2 linked regions of the Shumkonia mesophila genome follow. The protein of the gene in region 2 interacts with the protein of the main gene of each other region in a pairwise test. Links are inferred from orthologs where the notes say so. Each region holds a gene or a part of one and is shown on either strand. Other genes may lie near its edges.

What was found.
Region 1: the proteins of gyrB (region 2) and gyrA interact in binary tests that used the Escherichia coli proteins (3 or more experiments, as listed by UniProt). The link is inferred for Shumkonia mesophila from one-to-one orthologs.

The regions. Positions count from the first base shown.
Region 1 is NZ_JAOTID010000010.1:170,203-176,185, reverse strand. Bases 1-3,422 are described here. They hold gyrA (DNA gyrase subunit A), read right to left. Parts: upstream 3,024-3,422; coding sequence 201-3,023; downstream 1-200. Other genes in these bases: ODR01_RS16760 (AEC family transporter), read right to left, coding at 3,171-3,422; coaD (pantetheine-phosphate adenylyltransferase), read right to left, coding at 1-204. In the rest of the region: more of ODR01_RS16760, read right to left, coding at 3,423-4,091; ODR01_RS16755 (peptidase), read left to right, coding at 4,227-4,967; ODR01_RS16745 (endonuclease domain-containing protein), read left to right, coding at 5,185-5,418; ODR01_RS16740 (transglutaminase family protein), read right to left, coding at 5,410-5,983. UniProt on the Escherichia coli protein: A type II topoisomerase that negatively supercoils closed circular double-stranded (ds) DNA in an ATP-dependent manner to maintain chromosomes in an underwound state.
Region 2 is NZ_JAOTID010000001.1:402,150-410,331, reverse strand. The notes cover bases 1-3,058. They hold gyrB (DNA topoisomerase (ATP-hydrolyzing) subunit B), read left to right. Parts: upstream 1-328; coding sequence 329-2,788; downstream 2,789-3,058. Other genes in these bases: ODR01_RS01750 (transglycosylase domain-containing protein), read left to right, coding at 2,859-3,058; recF (DNA replication/repair protein RecF), read left to right, coding at 1-308. Also shown: more of ODR01_RS01750, read left to right, coding at 3,059-4,790; ODR01_RS01745 (methyltransferase family protein), read right to left, coding at 4,797-5,405; rfaE1 (D-glycero-beta-D-manno-heptose-7-phosphate kinase), read right to left, coding at 5,402-6,880; ODR01_RS01735 (D-sedoheptulose 7-phosphate isomerase), read right to left, coding at 6,877-7,473; ODR01_RS01730 (secondary thiamine-phosphate synthase enzyme YjbQ), read right to left, coding at 7,555-7,974; panD (aspartate 1-decarboxylase), read right to left, coding at 7,971-8,182. UniProt on the Escherichia coli protein: DNA gyrase negatively supercoils closed circular double-stranded DNA in an ATP-dependent manner to maintain chromosomes in an underwound state.

The sequences.
Region 1 (5,983 bases), on a different replicon or contig from region 2:
GTCGCCGTTGGTCATCGCCGCCACCTCGGCCTCGACCATCGCCACCCGTTCCTCGATGGTGAACAGCGGCCCCTTGCCGGCGTTCTCGGCGATGCCGATGACCAGGCGGTCGAGCACGCGGGTCGCCCGCGAGATGATGTCGAGGTGGCCGTTGGTGATGGGGTCGAAGGTGCCGGGGTAGACACCGATACGCGGTTCGCTCATGGCTGGGGCGTTCCCTCCGGTTCGTCGCTGGCCTCGCCGCTCCCCGTTTCGGCGCCGGTTTCGGTATCGTCGCTGGTTTCGTCCTCGGCCGGCGTCCCGTCGTCCTCGATGCCGGCGCCTTCGTCGCGCAGACGCGTCACCGACACCACACGGTCGCCCTCGCCGACGTTGAACACGTTGACGCCGCGGCTGGCCCGCCCGACGACGCTGATGCCGTTGACCGGCACGCGGATGATCTGGCCGCCCTCGGCGACCAGTACCAGCTGGTCGGTGTCCTTCACCGGGAAGGCGTTGACCACCTCGGTCCGGGTTTCTCCGCGTTGCAGGTCCATGGCGGTGACGCCTTTGCCGCCGCGCCCGGAAATCCGGTACTCGTAGGCCGAGGTGCGCTTGCCCAGGCCGTCGGCGGTAATGGTGACGATGCACTCCTCGTGCTCCGCCAGCTCGGCGAACACCGGCTCCTCCAGGCGGGCGGCCAGGGCCTGGTCGCGCGCCAGGTCGTCGTCGCGCCCGGTGTAGTCGCCGCCGGTCAGGCGGCGCTTGGCGTGGACCGCCTGCAGATAGTCCTCGCGGGTGGCGACGTCGATGCCGATGTGCTTCAGCGCCGACATGCCGATCACCGCGTCGTCGTCGTCGAGGTTGATGCCGCGCACGCCGATCGAGGTGCGGCCCGAGAAGACGCGCACGTCGGCGACCGGGAAGCGGATGGTCTTGCCCTGGCGGGTACTGAGCAGGATGTCGTCGTCATCGGCGAAGGTGCGCACCCGGACCAGGCGGTCGCCCTCGTCCATCTTCATGGCGATCTTGCCGTTGGCGCGCACGTCGACGAAATCCGACAGCTTGTTGCGGCGCACGTGGCCCGAGGCGGTGGCCAGCCCGATGGACAGATCGCCCCAGGTGCTCTCGTCCTCGGGCAGGGCCAGCATGGTGGTGATGATCTCGCCCGGTTTCAGCGGCAGCAGGTTGACCATCGCCTTGCCGCGCGCCTGCGGCGCCCCCAGCGGCAGACGGTAGACCTTGAGCTTGTAGACCATGCCGGCCGACGAGAAGAACAGCACCGGGGTGTGGGTGTTGACCACGAAGACGCGGCTGACGAAATCCTCCTCGCGCATGCTCATGCCGGTGCGGCCCTTGCCGCCGCGGCGCTGCGCCCGATAGGCGGCGACCGGCACCCGCTTGATGTAGCCCGAGTTGGTGACCGTCACCACCATGTCCTCGCGCTGGATCAGGTCCTCGATGTCGGCCTCGAACTCGTCTTCCATCAGGGTGGTGCGGCGCGGCGTGCTGAACTGCTCCTTCATCTCCAGCAGTTCGTTGCGCAGGAGGCCCAGCAGCATGTCGCGCGACGCCAGCACCGCCAGGTGGCGCTCGATCTGGCGGCCCAGTTCGGACAGATCCTCGTGGATCTTTTCGCGCTCCAGCCCGGTCAGGCGGTGCAGGCGCAACTCCAGGATGGCCTTGGCCTGCTCCTCGGACAGCGTGTAGACGCCGTCCACCACCTTGCGGCCGGGCTCGTCGATGAGCACGATCAGGGGCTCGACGTCGTCGGCCGGCCAGGGCCGTTCCATCAACTGGGCGCGCGCCGTGTTGGGATCGGGCGCGGCGCGGATCAGGGCGATGATGGCGTCCAGGTTGGCCACGGCGACGGCCAGGCCGACGAAGATGTGGGCGCGGTCGCGCGCCTTGCCCAGTTCGAAGATGGTGCGCCGGCGGATGACCTCCTCGCGGAACTCCAGGAAAGCCTGGATGATCTGCTTGAGGTTCAGCATCTCCGGCTTGCCGCCGTTGAGCGCCAGCATGTTGACGCCGAAGCTGGTCTGCAGCGGCGTGTAGCGGTAGAGCTGGTTGAGCACGATCTCTGGCTCGGCGTCGCGCTTGATCTCCACCACCACGCGCACGCCGTGGCGGTCGGATTCGTCGCGCAGGTCGGAAATCCCCTCGATCCGCTTGTCGCGCACGCACTCGGCGATGATCTCGACCATGCGCGCCTTGTTCACCTGGTAGGGCACTTCGCTGACGATGATGGCGAAGCGGTCCTTGCGGATCTCCTGGATCTCGGCGCGGCCGCGCATGACCACCGAGCCGCGCCCGGTGTGATAGGCCGAACGGATGCCGTTGCGTCCCAGCACGGTGGCGCCGGTCGGGAAATCCGGGCCCGGGATGCAGGTCTCGATCAACTCGTCGATGGAGATGGCGGGATTGTCGAGGATGGCGCCGCAGGCGTCGATCACCTCGCCCAGGTTGTGCGGCGGGATGTTGGTCGCCATGCCGACGGCGATGCCGCCCGCCCCGTTGACCAGCAGGTTGGGGAAGCGGGCCGGCAGCACCTTGGGCTCGGAGGTGGATTCGTCGTAGTTCGGCTGGAAATCGACGGTTTCCTTGTCGATGTCGTCGATCAGCGCGTGCGCCGCCCGGGCCATGCGGGCCTCGGTGTAGCGCATGGCCGCCGCCGGATCGCCGTCCATCGAGCCGAAGTTGCCCTGGCCCTGGATCAGGGGCAGGCGCAGCGAGAAATCCTGCGCCATGCGGACCATGGCGTCGTAGATCGCCGAATCGCCGTGCGGGTGGTATTTGCCCATGACGTCGCCGACGATGCGGGCCGACTTGCGGAACGGCTTGTTGAAGTCGTAGCCGCTCTCGTTCATGGCGTAGATGATGCGCCGGTGAACCGGCTTCAGCCCGTCGCGGACGTCGGGAAGCGCGCGCGCCACGATCACGCTCATCGCGTAATCGAGGTATGAGCGTCGCATCTCGTCTTCGACGGTGACGGGCGATATGTCGTGCTGGGGCGTCGGAGTTGGTGAAGTCGTCAAAGGCATCACTCGGGCTTGCTGTGACCACGAAAACGCAACGGCCCGCGAGGGCCGGTGCGCTATGGGAATCGGGCGCGGCGAAATCTAGCACACGCCCCCCGGCCAAACAACGAAATGTGCCCGCTTGATGTCCGCGCCCGCTAGGGGCCGCCCCTACACGCCCAAGGCGAACAAGGTCAGTGGCATGGTGGCGAAGCCGGCCACCGTCTGGAAGGCGATGATCGAGGCCATGGCCTCGTAATCGCCGCCCATGCGCCGGGCCAGGATATAGGCCGAGGGCGCCGTCGGCACCGCCATGAACAGCACGATCACCGTCGTCGTCATGGCCGGCAGCCCGAGTCCCAGGCACAGGCCCCAGGCCACCCCCGGCTTGACGACGAACTGCGTGGCGCTGGCGATCAGCGAGGGACCGACGTCGCCCTTCAGGCGCGACAGGTCCAGCGAGGCGCCGACGCACAGCAGCGCGATCGGCAGCGCCATGCGCCCCATCAGCGAGAGCGAATCGTCGGCCCACACCGGCAACGTCACGCCCGAGGCGTTGAGCAGCCCGCCGCCCACGCACCCCAGGATCAGCGGGTTCCTGGCCAGGTCGGCAAGCACCGAAAGCGCCGACACCCGCCCGTTGCCGGCCGACAGCGCCAGCACGGTGACGCAAAGGATGTTGATGATGATGATCATGAAGCCGGAAATGAGCGCGCCCATGGCGATGCCCTCGCCCTGGTACAGGCTTTCGGCCAGCGCCAGCGCGATGTAGGCGTTGTAGCGCACGCCGCCCTGGAAGATCGAGGTGAAGGTGCGCGGCTGCGGCCGGCCGCGGAGCAGATGCAGGGCGACGAGAACCGCGGCGGCGGCCAGGATGGCGCCATAGACGGCGCCCACCATCTCGCCCCAGGCCAGGCCGCCGACGTCGCTGCGCCCGATGGTGCGCACCAGCAGGAGCGGCATCAGCAGGTAATAGGCGAGCTTTTCGGCCGACGACCAGAAGCCGGCTTCCAGGAACCCGCTGCGCCGCAGGACTTGGCCGGCCGCCAGCAGGATGACCAGCGGAATGAGCGCGTTGGCGATGGTACCCAAGGGAAGGTCTCCGGGAAGGCGATGGGCGGCAGATTGTCACGCCGGCCGTCCGGCGTCGAGCCCCGTTGAAGGCATTGCCGCCGGGCGGCGTTACGCCTAAATAGCGGTGGCTGGCCATTCGGGGGGCTTTCGAAGATGACCTATTGCGTCGGACTGCTGGTTCGGGACGGCCTGGTGATGCTGACGGATTCGCGCACCAACGCCGGCGTCGATCACGTGTCCACCTTTCGCAAGCTGACGGTCTGGGAAAAGGCGGGCGAGCGCACGATCGCGCTGGCCACGGCCGGCAACCTGGCGGTCACCCAGGCGGTGGTCAACCTGCTGAACGAGGGCGTCGGCGGCGCCGAGGATGGCGGGAAGCCGACCACCATCATGCAGGTCAAAAGCATGCGCGAGGCGGCGCAGCTGGCCGGCAAGGCCCTGCGCCGGGTCTTCGCCATCGACGGCGAGGCGTTGCGTCAGGCCGGCACCGAGTTCACCGCCTCCCTGCTGCTGGCCGGCCAGGTCAAGGGCGGCGGGATGCGGCTTTTCTACGTCTACGCGGCCGGAAACTACATCCAGTCGACCGAGGAGACGCCGTTCTTCCAGATCGGCGAGACCAAGTACGGCAAGCCGATCCTCGATCGCCTGGTGTCCTTCGACACCACGGTGCAGGACGCCGCCAAGCTGGCCCTGATCTCCATGGACTCGACGCTGCGCTCCAACCTGTCGGTCGGCCTGCCGCTCGATCTGCTGATCGTCAGGCGGGATGCGCTGGCGGTCGCCCACCGCGTTCCCATCGACGAGAAGAACCCCTACTTCCGGGTCGTCCACAGCCGCTGGTCGCGGGCGCTGCGCTCGGCCTTCGAACGGCTGCCCGACGTTCCGTGGGGGTGAAGATCAACCGCTGTGGACGGATGATGAGATAAGGATACCCTCTCCGCTCCTTGGGGGCGGAGAGGGTGGCGCGCGCAGCGCGTCGGGTGAGGTGGGATGGCCGTTCGTCCAAAGACGCGCCGCGCCAGAGTGTTGCGCCAGGATGCCAGCGATGCCGAACGCGTCTTGTGGCGGGCGCTTCGGGAATTGAACCTGCCGGTCAAGGTGCGCCGACAACATCCCCATCAGTCGCTACGTTGCGGATTTCGCCATCCCGGCGTGCAAGCTGGCGATCGAAATCGACGGTGGGCAACATGCCGAGGCCGTCAAAGCGGACGCGGTGCGTACCGAGGCGATGGCCATCCACGGGTATCGCGTGATCCGCTTCTGGAACCACGAGGTGCTGGGCAATCTGGAGGGAGTCCTCCAAACCATCGTCAGCGAACTCGGCAAGTCCCCCACCTCACCCTGACCCTCTCCGCCCCTGAGGGGCAGAGAGGGGACTTAGAGCGGCAGCCGGCATCGTCTCGCCGATCCGCTCGACCTCGACCTCCACCGCCATATCGATGAAATCCTCGGCGGCGCCGAAATAGGTGCCCTGGACGGGAATGGCCTGCGCCGGATCGCGGGCCACGCCGACGCGGATCAGGTTGGCGCCGCCGATCAGGCCGTTGGTGGGATCGAATTCGACCCAGCCCGCCCCCGGCAGGTAGATCATGGCCCAGGCGTGGGTGGCCCCCGCCCCCCGCAGGCCATGCGGGCTGCCGGCCTGCCCGGGATCGAACAGATAGCCGGTGACGAAGCGGGCCGCCATGCCCAGCGTTCTGGCCGCCTCCATCATCAGAAGCGCGAAATCGCGGCAGGTCCCGCTGGCCCGCTCCAGCGTTTCGATGGGGGTCTGCACCCCCTCCTCGGCCCGCTCGGCGTAGGCGAATTCGTCGTGGATGGCGGTATTGACGGCCTTCAGCACCTGCCAGGTTTCCGCCCCCGCGCCGTCGGCCAGAAAGCGGCGGACCCAGGCGTCCAGCCGGTGCTGG
Region 2 (8,182 bases):
TGCACGATGTCGCCACCGGGGTGGCGGCCGGCCAGTGCTCCACCGGCCAGCAGAAGGCGCTGCTCATCGCCATCGTCCTGGCGAGCGCGCGCATGCAGGCCCTGGAACGCGGCTCGGTGCCGCTGCTGCTGCTGGACGAGGTGGCGGCGCATCTGGATCAGCGGCGCCGGCAGGCGCTGTTCGAGGAATTGCTCGGCCTCGGGGCCCAGGTCTGGATGACCGGCACCGAGACCGAGGTGTTCCGGCCCCTGGCCGGCGAAGCGCAGTTTTTCCGCGTGGCCGACGCCCAAGTGGCGCCGGCGTCCTGAAAACGACCGGAAGATCAATGATGACCGACGAAACCAAGGAAACCTCTCCCGTCCCCGGCAACGTCTACGATGCCGAATCGATCAAGGTCCTGCGCGGCCTCGACGCGGTGCGCAAGCGGCCCGGCATGTACATCGGCGACACCGACGACGGTTCGGGGCTGCACCACATGGTCTACGAGGTGGTGGATAACGCCATCGACGAGGCCCTGGCCGGCTATTGCGACCGCGTCGACGTCACGCTGAACGGCGACGGCTCGGTCACCGTGCGCGACAACGGCCGCGGCATCCCCGTCGACCTGCACAAGGAGGAGGGCGTCTCGGCGGCCGAGGTCATCATGACCCAGCTCCATGCCGGCGGCAAATTCGACCAGAATTCCTACAAGGTGTCGGGCGGCCTGCACGGGGTCGGCGTCTCGGTGGTCAACGCGCTTTCCGAATGGCTGGAATTGCGCATCTGGCGCAACGGCAAGGAATACTTCGTGCGCTTCCGCCACGGCGAAACCGAGTCGCCGCTGAAGGAAGTCGGCGAGGCGCCTTCGAAAGCCGATGGCGGGACCTTTACCGGCTCGGAGATCACCTTCCTGCCGTCGACCGAAACCTTCACCATGACCGAATACGACTTCGCCACCCTGGAGCGGCGGCTGCGCGAGCTGGCCTTCCTCAACTCCGGCGTGGCGCTGGCGCTTACCGACGCCCGGCATGTCGACGACAAGAAGGTCGATCTCCACTACGAGGGCGGGCTCATGGCCTTCGTCGCCTATCTCGACCGTTCGCGCACCGCGCTGCACAAGCCGATGATCTACGTCAGCAGCGAAAGCCAGGGCATCACCGTGGAGCTGGCGTTGCAGTGGAACGACAGCTACCACGAGACCATGCTGTGCTTCACCAACAACATCCCGCAGCGCGACGGCGGCACCCACCTGGCCGGCTTCCGCGCCGCGCTGACGCGCACCATCAACTCCTACGCCACCAACAGCGGGCTGGCCAAGAAGGCCAAGGTGAGCCTGACCGGCGACGACGCCCGCGAGGGCCTGACCTGCGTGCTGTCGGTCAAGGTGCCGGACCCCAAGTTCTCGTCGCAGACCAAGGACAAGCTGGTCTCTTCCGAGGTGCGCCCGGTGGTCGAGAATCTGGTCGCCGAGGGCCTCGACCGCTATTTCGAGGAAAACCCCGGCGAGGCCCGCAAGGTCATCGGCAAGATCATCGAGGCCGCCGCCGCGCGGGACGCGGCGCGCAAGGCCCGCGAGCTGACGCGTCGCAAGGGCGCGCTCGACATGGCGTCGCTGCCCGGCAAGCTGGCCGACTGCCAGGAACGCGACCCGGCGTTTTCCGAGATCTTCATCGTCGAGGGCGATTCGGCCGGCGGTTCCGCCAAGCAGGGGCGCGACCGCGCCCATCAGGCGATCCTGCCGCTGCGCGGCAAGATCCTCAACGTCGAGCGGGCGCGCTTCGACAAGATGCTGGGCTCGGCCGAAATCGGCACCCTCATCGCGGCGCTCGGCACCGGCATCGGGCCCGAGGATTTCGACGCTTCGAAATGCCGCTACCACAAAATCATCATCATGACCGACGCCGACGTCGACGGCAGCCACATCCGTACGCTCCTGCTCACCTTCTTCTACCGGCAGATGCCCGAGATCATCGAGCGCGGCTATCTTTACATCGCGCAGCCGCCGCTCTTCCGGGCCAAACGCGGCAGTTCCGAGGTCTACCTCAAGGACGAGCGGGCGCTGGAGGATTATCTGTTCGGCGCCGTGCTCGACGAGGAGTGCGTGCTGACGCTGCACGACGGCGCCCAGGTCGCCGGCAACGACCTGCGCGGCCTCGTCGAGGAGGCGCGCATGGTCAAGGGCCTGCTCGCCAACCTGTCGCACCGGGTGCCCGTGCGGGTGGTCGAGCAGGTCGCCATTACCGGCGCGTTGAACCCTCAAATCCTGTCCGATCCGGCGCATGCCGGGGAAACCGCCACCTATGTGGCGCGCCGCCTCGACCATCTGGAGCCGCTGCTGGAGCGCGGCTGGACGGGGGCGCCGCTTCCCGACGGCGGGCTGGAGTTCATCCGCACCCTGCGCGGCGTGGCCGAGCGCCACGTCGTCGGTTCGGCGGTGGTGCGCAGCAGCGAGGCGAGGCGCCTGGACGAGCTGGCCGGCAGCCTGCAGAAGACCTATCGCCTGCACGCCAAGCTGACCGCCAAGGGGCAGGACTTCACCATCGCCGGGCCGGTCGCCCTGGTCGACACGGTGACCGAGCTCGGCCGCAAGGGCATCGCCATGCAGCGCTACAAGGGCTTGGGCGAGATGAACCCCGAGCAGCTGTGGGAAACCACGCTCGATCCCAACGTCCGTTCGCTGCTGCAGGTCCGCGTCGCCCACGCCGAGGAGGCCACCGAGGTGTTCTCCACCCTGATGGGCGACCTGGTCGAGCCGCGCCGCGAGTTCATCCAGGAAAACGCGCTCAAGGTGGCGAATCTGGACGTCTGAGGGGGCGGAGAGCGGCGGAAATCGGCGGCCGTTAACCCAATCCTAACCATAACGGATCGCATAATCGGCCATGGCACGACCTCACCCCCCGCGGGGCCGCAAGGCGGCCCGGCAGGCGTCGCCGCGTTCGCGGCGGCCCTCGCTGCCGGCCCGCCTGGTGCTGTTCGCCGCCAAGTGGACGGCCATCGCCGCCGTGTGGGGGGTCATCGCCGCCACCGGCGTCGCCGCCTTCTATGCCTATGACCTGCCCGACATCGACGCCGCGCTGGAGGCCACCCGCCAGCCGACCGTCACCTTCATCGCCGCCGATGGCACCACGCTGGCCACGGTGGGCGAGGTGCACGGCGCCCCGGTGCGCCTGTCCGACCTGCCGGCCTCCATGCCCGACGCCGTGCTGGCCATCGAGGATCGCCGCTTCCGCGACCATTTCGGCCTCGACGTCATCGGTCTGGCGCGCGCCATGGTCGCCAACGCCAGGGCCGGGCGCATCGTCCAGGGCGGCAGCACCATCACCCAACAGGTGGCCAAGAACCTGTTCCTGACGCCGGAACGCTCGATCAAGCGCAAGGTGCAGGAGGTGCTGCTGGCGCTGTGGCTGGAACAGCGCTTCAGCAAGGACCAGATCCTCACCCTCTATCTCAACCGCGTCTATCTGGGGGCCGGCACCTATGGCGTCGACGCTGCCGCGCGGCGCTATTTCGGGCACAGGGCGCGCGACCTCACCGTCTACGAGTCGGCCATGCTGGCCGGCCTGCTCAAGGCGCCGTCGCGCTTCAACCCGGCCAACGATCCCGGGAAGGCCGGCGCGCGCGCCCGGGTGGTGCTGGCCGCCATGGTCGACGCCGGCACCCTGAGCGAGGCCGAGGCCGAACGGGCGGCCAAGACCGGGCGCGGCACCATCGCCGCCAACGGGCCGGCCGCCCGCTATTTCACCGACTGGCTGATGGAACAGGTGTCGGGCTTCGTGGCGCCGGGCGACAGCGACCTGATGGTCTTCACCACGCTCGACCCGCTGCTCCAGGGAATGGCCGAGCGTGCCGTTGGCGAGGCTTTGGACGGGCCGGCGGCCGGGCTCGACATCGGCCAGGCGGCCCTGTTGGCGATGGCCCCGGACGGCGCCGTGCGCGCCATGGTCGGCGGCCGCGATTACGGCGTGAGCCAGTTCAACCGCGCCACCCAGGCCCTGCGCCAGCCGGGCTCGGCCTTCAAGCCCATCGTCTTTCTGGCCGGCCTCGAGGCCGGGCTGACGCCGGACAGCCGCCTGATGGACGCCCCCATCTCCATCGACGGCTGGACTCCCGGCAATTTCGACAACCGCTTCATGGGCGAGGTGTCGATGACCCAGGCGCTGGCCCGTTCGCTCAACACCGTCTCGGTCCGGGTCGCCCAGCGGGCCGGTCCGCCGGCGGTGGTTGCCGCCGCCCGCCGGCTCGGCATCACCAGTCCGTTGCAGCCGACCCTCGACCTCGCGCTCGGCACCGGCGAGGTGACGCTTTCAGAGTTGACGGCGGCTTTTGCGGCGTTCGCCAACGGCGGCCGCGGGGTTTGGACTTACGGCATCCGCGAGATCAGGGACAGCCGCGGCGCCGTACTCTACCGGCGCGCCGGCTCGGGGCCGGGGCCGGTGGCCTCCGCCGCCCACGTGGCGGCCATGAACCGCATGCTGGAGCGGGTGCTGACCGAGGGCACCGGCAGGGCGGCGGCGCTCGACCGCCCGGCCGCCGGCAAGACCGGCACCAGCCAGAACTTCCGCGACGCCTGGTTCGTCGGCTACACCCCCCAGCTGGTGGCCGGGGTGTGGATGGGCAACGACAACGGCGCGCCGATGCGCAAGGTTTCCGGCAGCGGCCTGCCGGCCAAGGTCTGGCAGGCCTTCATGACGGCCGCCCACCGCGACGTCCCGGCGCGTCCGCTGCAGGACGGCGGCGGCGAGTCGGCGCCGAAAGCGCCCCAGGACGGCTTCTGGAGCCGCCTGCTCTCCACCCTCGGCGTCCAGGGCTGAAGCCGGCTAGATGGCCCGGCCTTTCCACGGCACGAAGGCCGGCACCCGGCGGCGATAGTCGGCGTAGGCGGCGCCGTAATGGGTCAGCAGCCAGCGTTCCTCGAAGAGGGCGCCGATGACCAGATAGAGCGACCCCCAGATGGCGGTCGCCAGTTCGAATTCGTTGCCGATGCGTCCCCACAGGATCAGGAATCCCGCCGAATAGATGGGATGGCGCACGAAGCGGTGCAGGCGGTCGGTGCGCAACGGCTCGTCCTCGGGCTCGGCGACGCCCCGCCGATGGTGGCGGATCTGGCTCATGCCGCCAAGGCGCCCCAGGTCGTAGCCGGCGAGCGCCGCGGCCATCAGTCCCCAGCCGGCGATCTCGACGGCGAGCAGCAGGCCCCGCGCCCAGCCGGGAAGGCCGAAGGCCCCGGCCCCGGCGAAGGCAAACCAGCCGACGGCCCACACGGCGGCGATATGGGCCACCGACAGGCCGTTGTAGGCAAGCCGATACCACGGGCCGAACAGCGGGCGCAGACGATCCTTGACGAAGGAACGGGCGAGCAGCGAATGGAGGGCGCCGAAGGACAGCCAGGCCAGGGCATAGGCCAGGTGGCCGGCCAGCGGCGTCACGACGGCGAAGCCGCCTTGCCGTTCATGCGGGCGATGGTGGCCGTCGTGCTGTGGCCGGGCTCCAGCTCGATCAGCAGCACGCGCCCGCCGTTGGCCTGCACCACGTCGGCGCCGACCACGGTTTCCACCGTGTAGTCGGCGCCCTTGACCAGGACGTCGGGTTTGATCGCCTCGATGAGGGCCAGCGGCGTGTCCTCGGAGAAGATCACCACCAGATCGACCGAGGCCAGAGAGGCCAGCACGGCGGCCCGCGCCGCCTCGGGCTGAATGGGGCGTTCCGGGCCCTTGAGGCGGCCCACCGAGGCGTCGCTGTTGAGCCCCACCACCAGCCGGTCGCAAGCGGCGCGCGACTTGGCGAGCAGCGCCACGTGGCCGGGATGCAGCAGGTCGAAGCAGCCGTTGGTGAAGCCCACCTTGCGGCCGGTGCGCCGCCACACGGCGATGCGATCGAGGGCCTGGGGCAGGCTCAGGACCTTGGCCTCGGCGCTGGAGAGATCCTGGCGATGCAGGGCGGCGACGACCTCGGCGGTGTAGGCGGCGGCGGTGCCGACCTTGCCGACCACGATGCCGGCGGCGACGTTGGCGAGGCGCGCCGCCTTCGCCAGGTCGGCGCCGACCGCCAGCGCGGCGGCCACGGCGGCGATCACGGTGTCGCCGGCGCCCGACACGTCGAACACCTCGCGCGCCTCGGTCGGCAGGTGATGGGCGTCGTCGGCGAACACCAGGGTCATGCCGTCGCGGCTGCGGGTGGCCAGCACGGCGTCGACGCCGCAGCCGGCGATCAGCGCGCGGGCGGCGGCGACGATGTCGGCGTCGGTGGCGGTGGGCATGCCGGTAGCCTGGGCCAGCTCGGCGCGGTTCGGGGTCAGCAGGTGGGCGCCGCGATAACGGCTGTAATCGGTGCCCTTGGGATCGACGATGACCCGCCTTCCGGCCTCGTGGGCGGCGGCGATGATGCGCGCGGCAATGCCGCCGCCCAACACGCCCTTGCCATAATCGGACAGCACCACCAGGTCGCATTCGCCCAGCGACCGGTTGACGGCGGTGACCACGGCCTCGCCGGCCGTCGCCGACAGCGGCGCCGTATCCTCGCGGTCGGCCCGCAGCATCTGCTGGGTGCCGGCGACGAAGCGGGTCTTGATCGACGTTCGCCGGCCCGGTTCGACCACCAGCTCGGGGGCGACGGTCGGGTGTTCGGCCAGGAGCGCCAGCACCTCGCGGCCGGCCTCGTCGTCGCCGATGGCGCCCACGAAGCGGCAGGAGGCGCCGAGCGCCGCCAGATTGCGCAGCACGTTGCCGGCGCCGCCCAGCATCGCCGACTCGGCCTCGACGCGCAGCACCGGGATGGGGGCTTCCGGCGAAATGCGCTCGACCGCGCCGGTCACGAAACGATCCAGCATGATGTCGCCGACGACGAGCACGCGCGCGGCGCCGAACGCCTCGACCAGGGGAACCAGCTGGGCGCGGTCGGTCATAGCAGCCCCAGCTCCCGCTCCAGGGCCCCGCACAGCATGTGGCCCAGCGTGATGTGCATTTCCTGGATGCGCGCGGTCTCGGCGGCCGGCACGCACAGGAAGGGATCGGCCAGCCCGCGCATGGCGCCGCCGTCGCGCCCGCCGAAGCCGGCGGCGACGGCGCCCAGCGCGCGGGCCGTCTTAAGGGCGTTGTTCACGTTGGCGCTGTTGCCCGAGGTCGAGAAGCCGATGGCCACGTCGCCGGCCCGGCACAAGGCCTCGATCTGGCGCGAAAACAGCGCCTCGAAGCCGAAGTCGTTGCCGATGGCGGTCAAGGCCGAAGTGTCGGTGGTCAGCGCCAGGCCGGCGATCGGCGCGCGGTCCCGCTGATAGCGCACCGCCAGCTCGGTGGCCAAGTGCTGGGCGTCGGCGGCGCTGCCGCCGTTGCCGAAGAAAAGGATCTTGCCGCCGCGCCGGATCGATTCGGCGCACGCCGCAACCAGCCGGGCGAAGGGCTCGAACAGGACTTGGCGGGTCGCCTCCAGGGTGCGCTGGTGGCTGTCCATCTCGGCTGTGAAATACGCCTCCAGGTCGATGCCTGTCCGTGCCGCCACGCTTTTCCCTCCCGCCGTCGGTTCGGCCGCCGGCCTCCCTTTTACCCCGATTTCCATCGGCGATGCAAAGCGAGAGCGCGTTCAATCGCCGGCAAGATGAAGCGCCAGCCGGCGCTGGTGCTGCCCTCGGCGGTGCTCGAACAAGTAGATGCCCTGCCAGGTGCCGAGCGCCAGTCGCCCGGCGGTCACCGGCACGGAAAGCGACACGGCGGTCAGCGCGGCGCGGATATGGGCCGGCATGTCGTCCGGGCCCTCGACGGTGTGGCGATAGAGCGCCGGGTCCTCGCGGACCAGGCGCTTGAAAAAGCTTTCGAGATCGGCCCTGACGTCGGGGTCGGCGTTCTCCTGGATGGTCAGGCTGGCCGAGGTGTGCTGGCAGAAGACGGTGAGCAGCCCCTGTTCGATGCCCTGATCGGCCACCCAGCGGGCGATCTCGCCGGTGACCTCGTGAAGGCCCTGGCCGGGGGTGCGAACGGTGATCGTCTGCTGCGTCTGCCTCATGGCGTCTCGTCGAGGATGCGGAAATCGAACTTTCGTTTGTCGCTGGCGAACACATCGTAGCGCAGGACCTGGTCGATGCGGTTGTCCGGCGTGAAGGTCAGGACCTTCGGGCGGACCTCCGGCAGCGCCTTGGCCTCGATGTAGTCGGAAGCGACGATGATCACCTCGTCGCCGACCTGGCAGGTGCGGGCCGCCGCGCCGTTGAGCA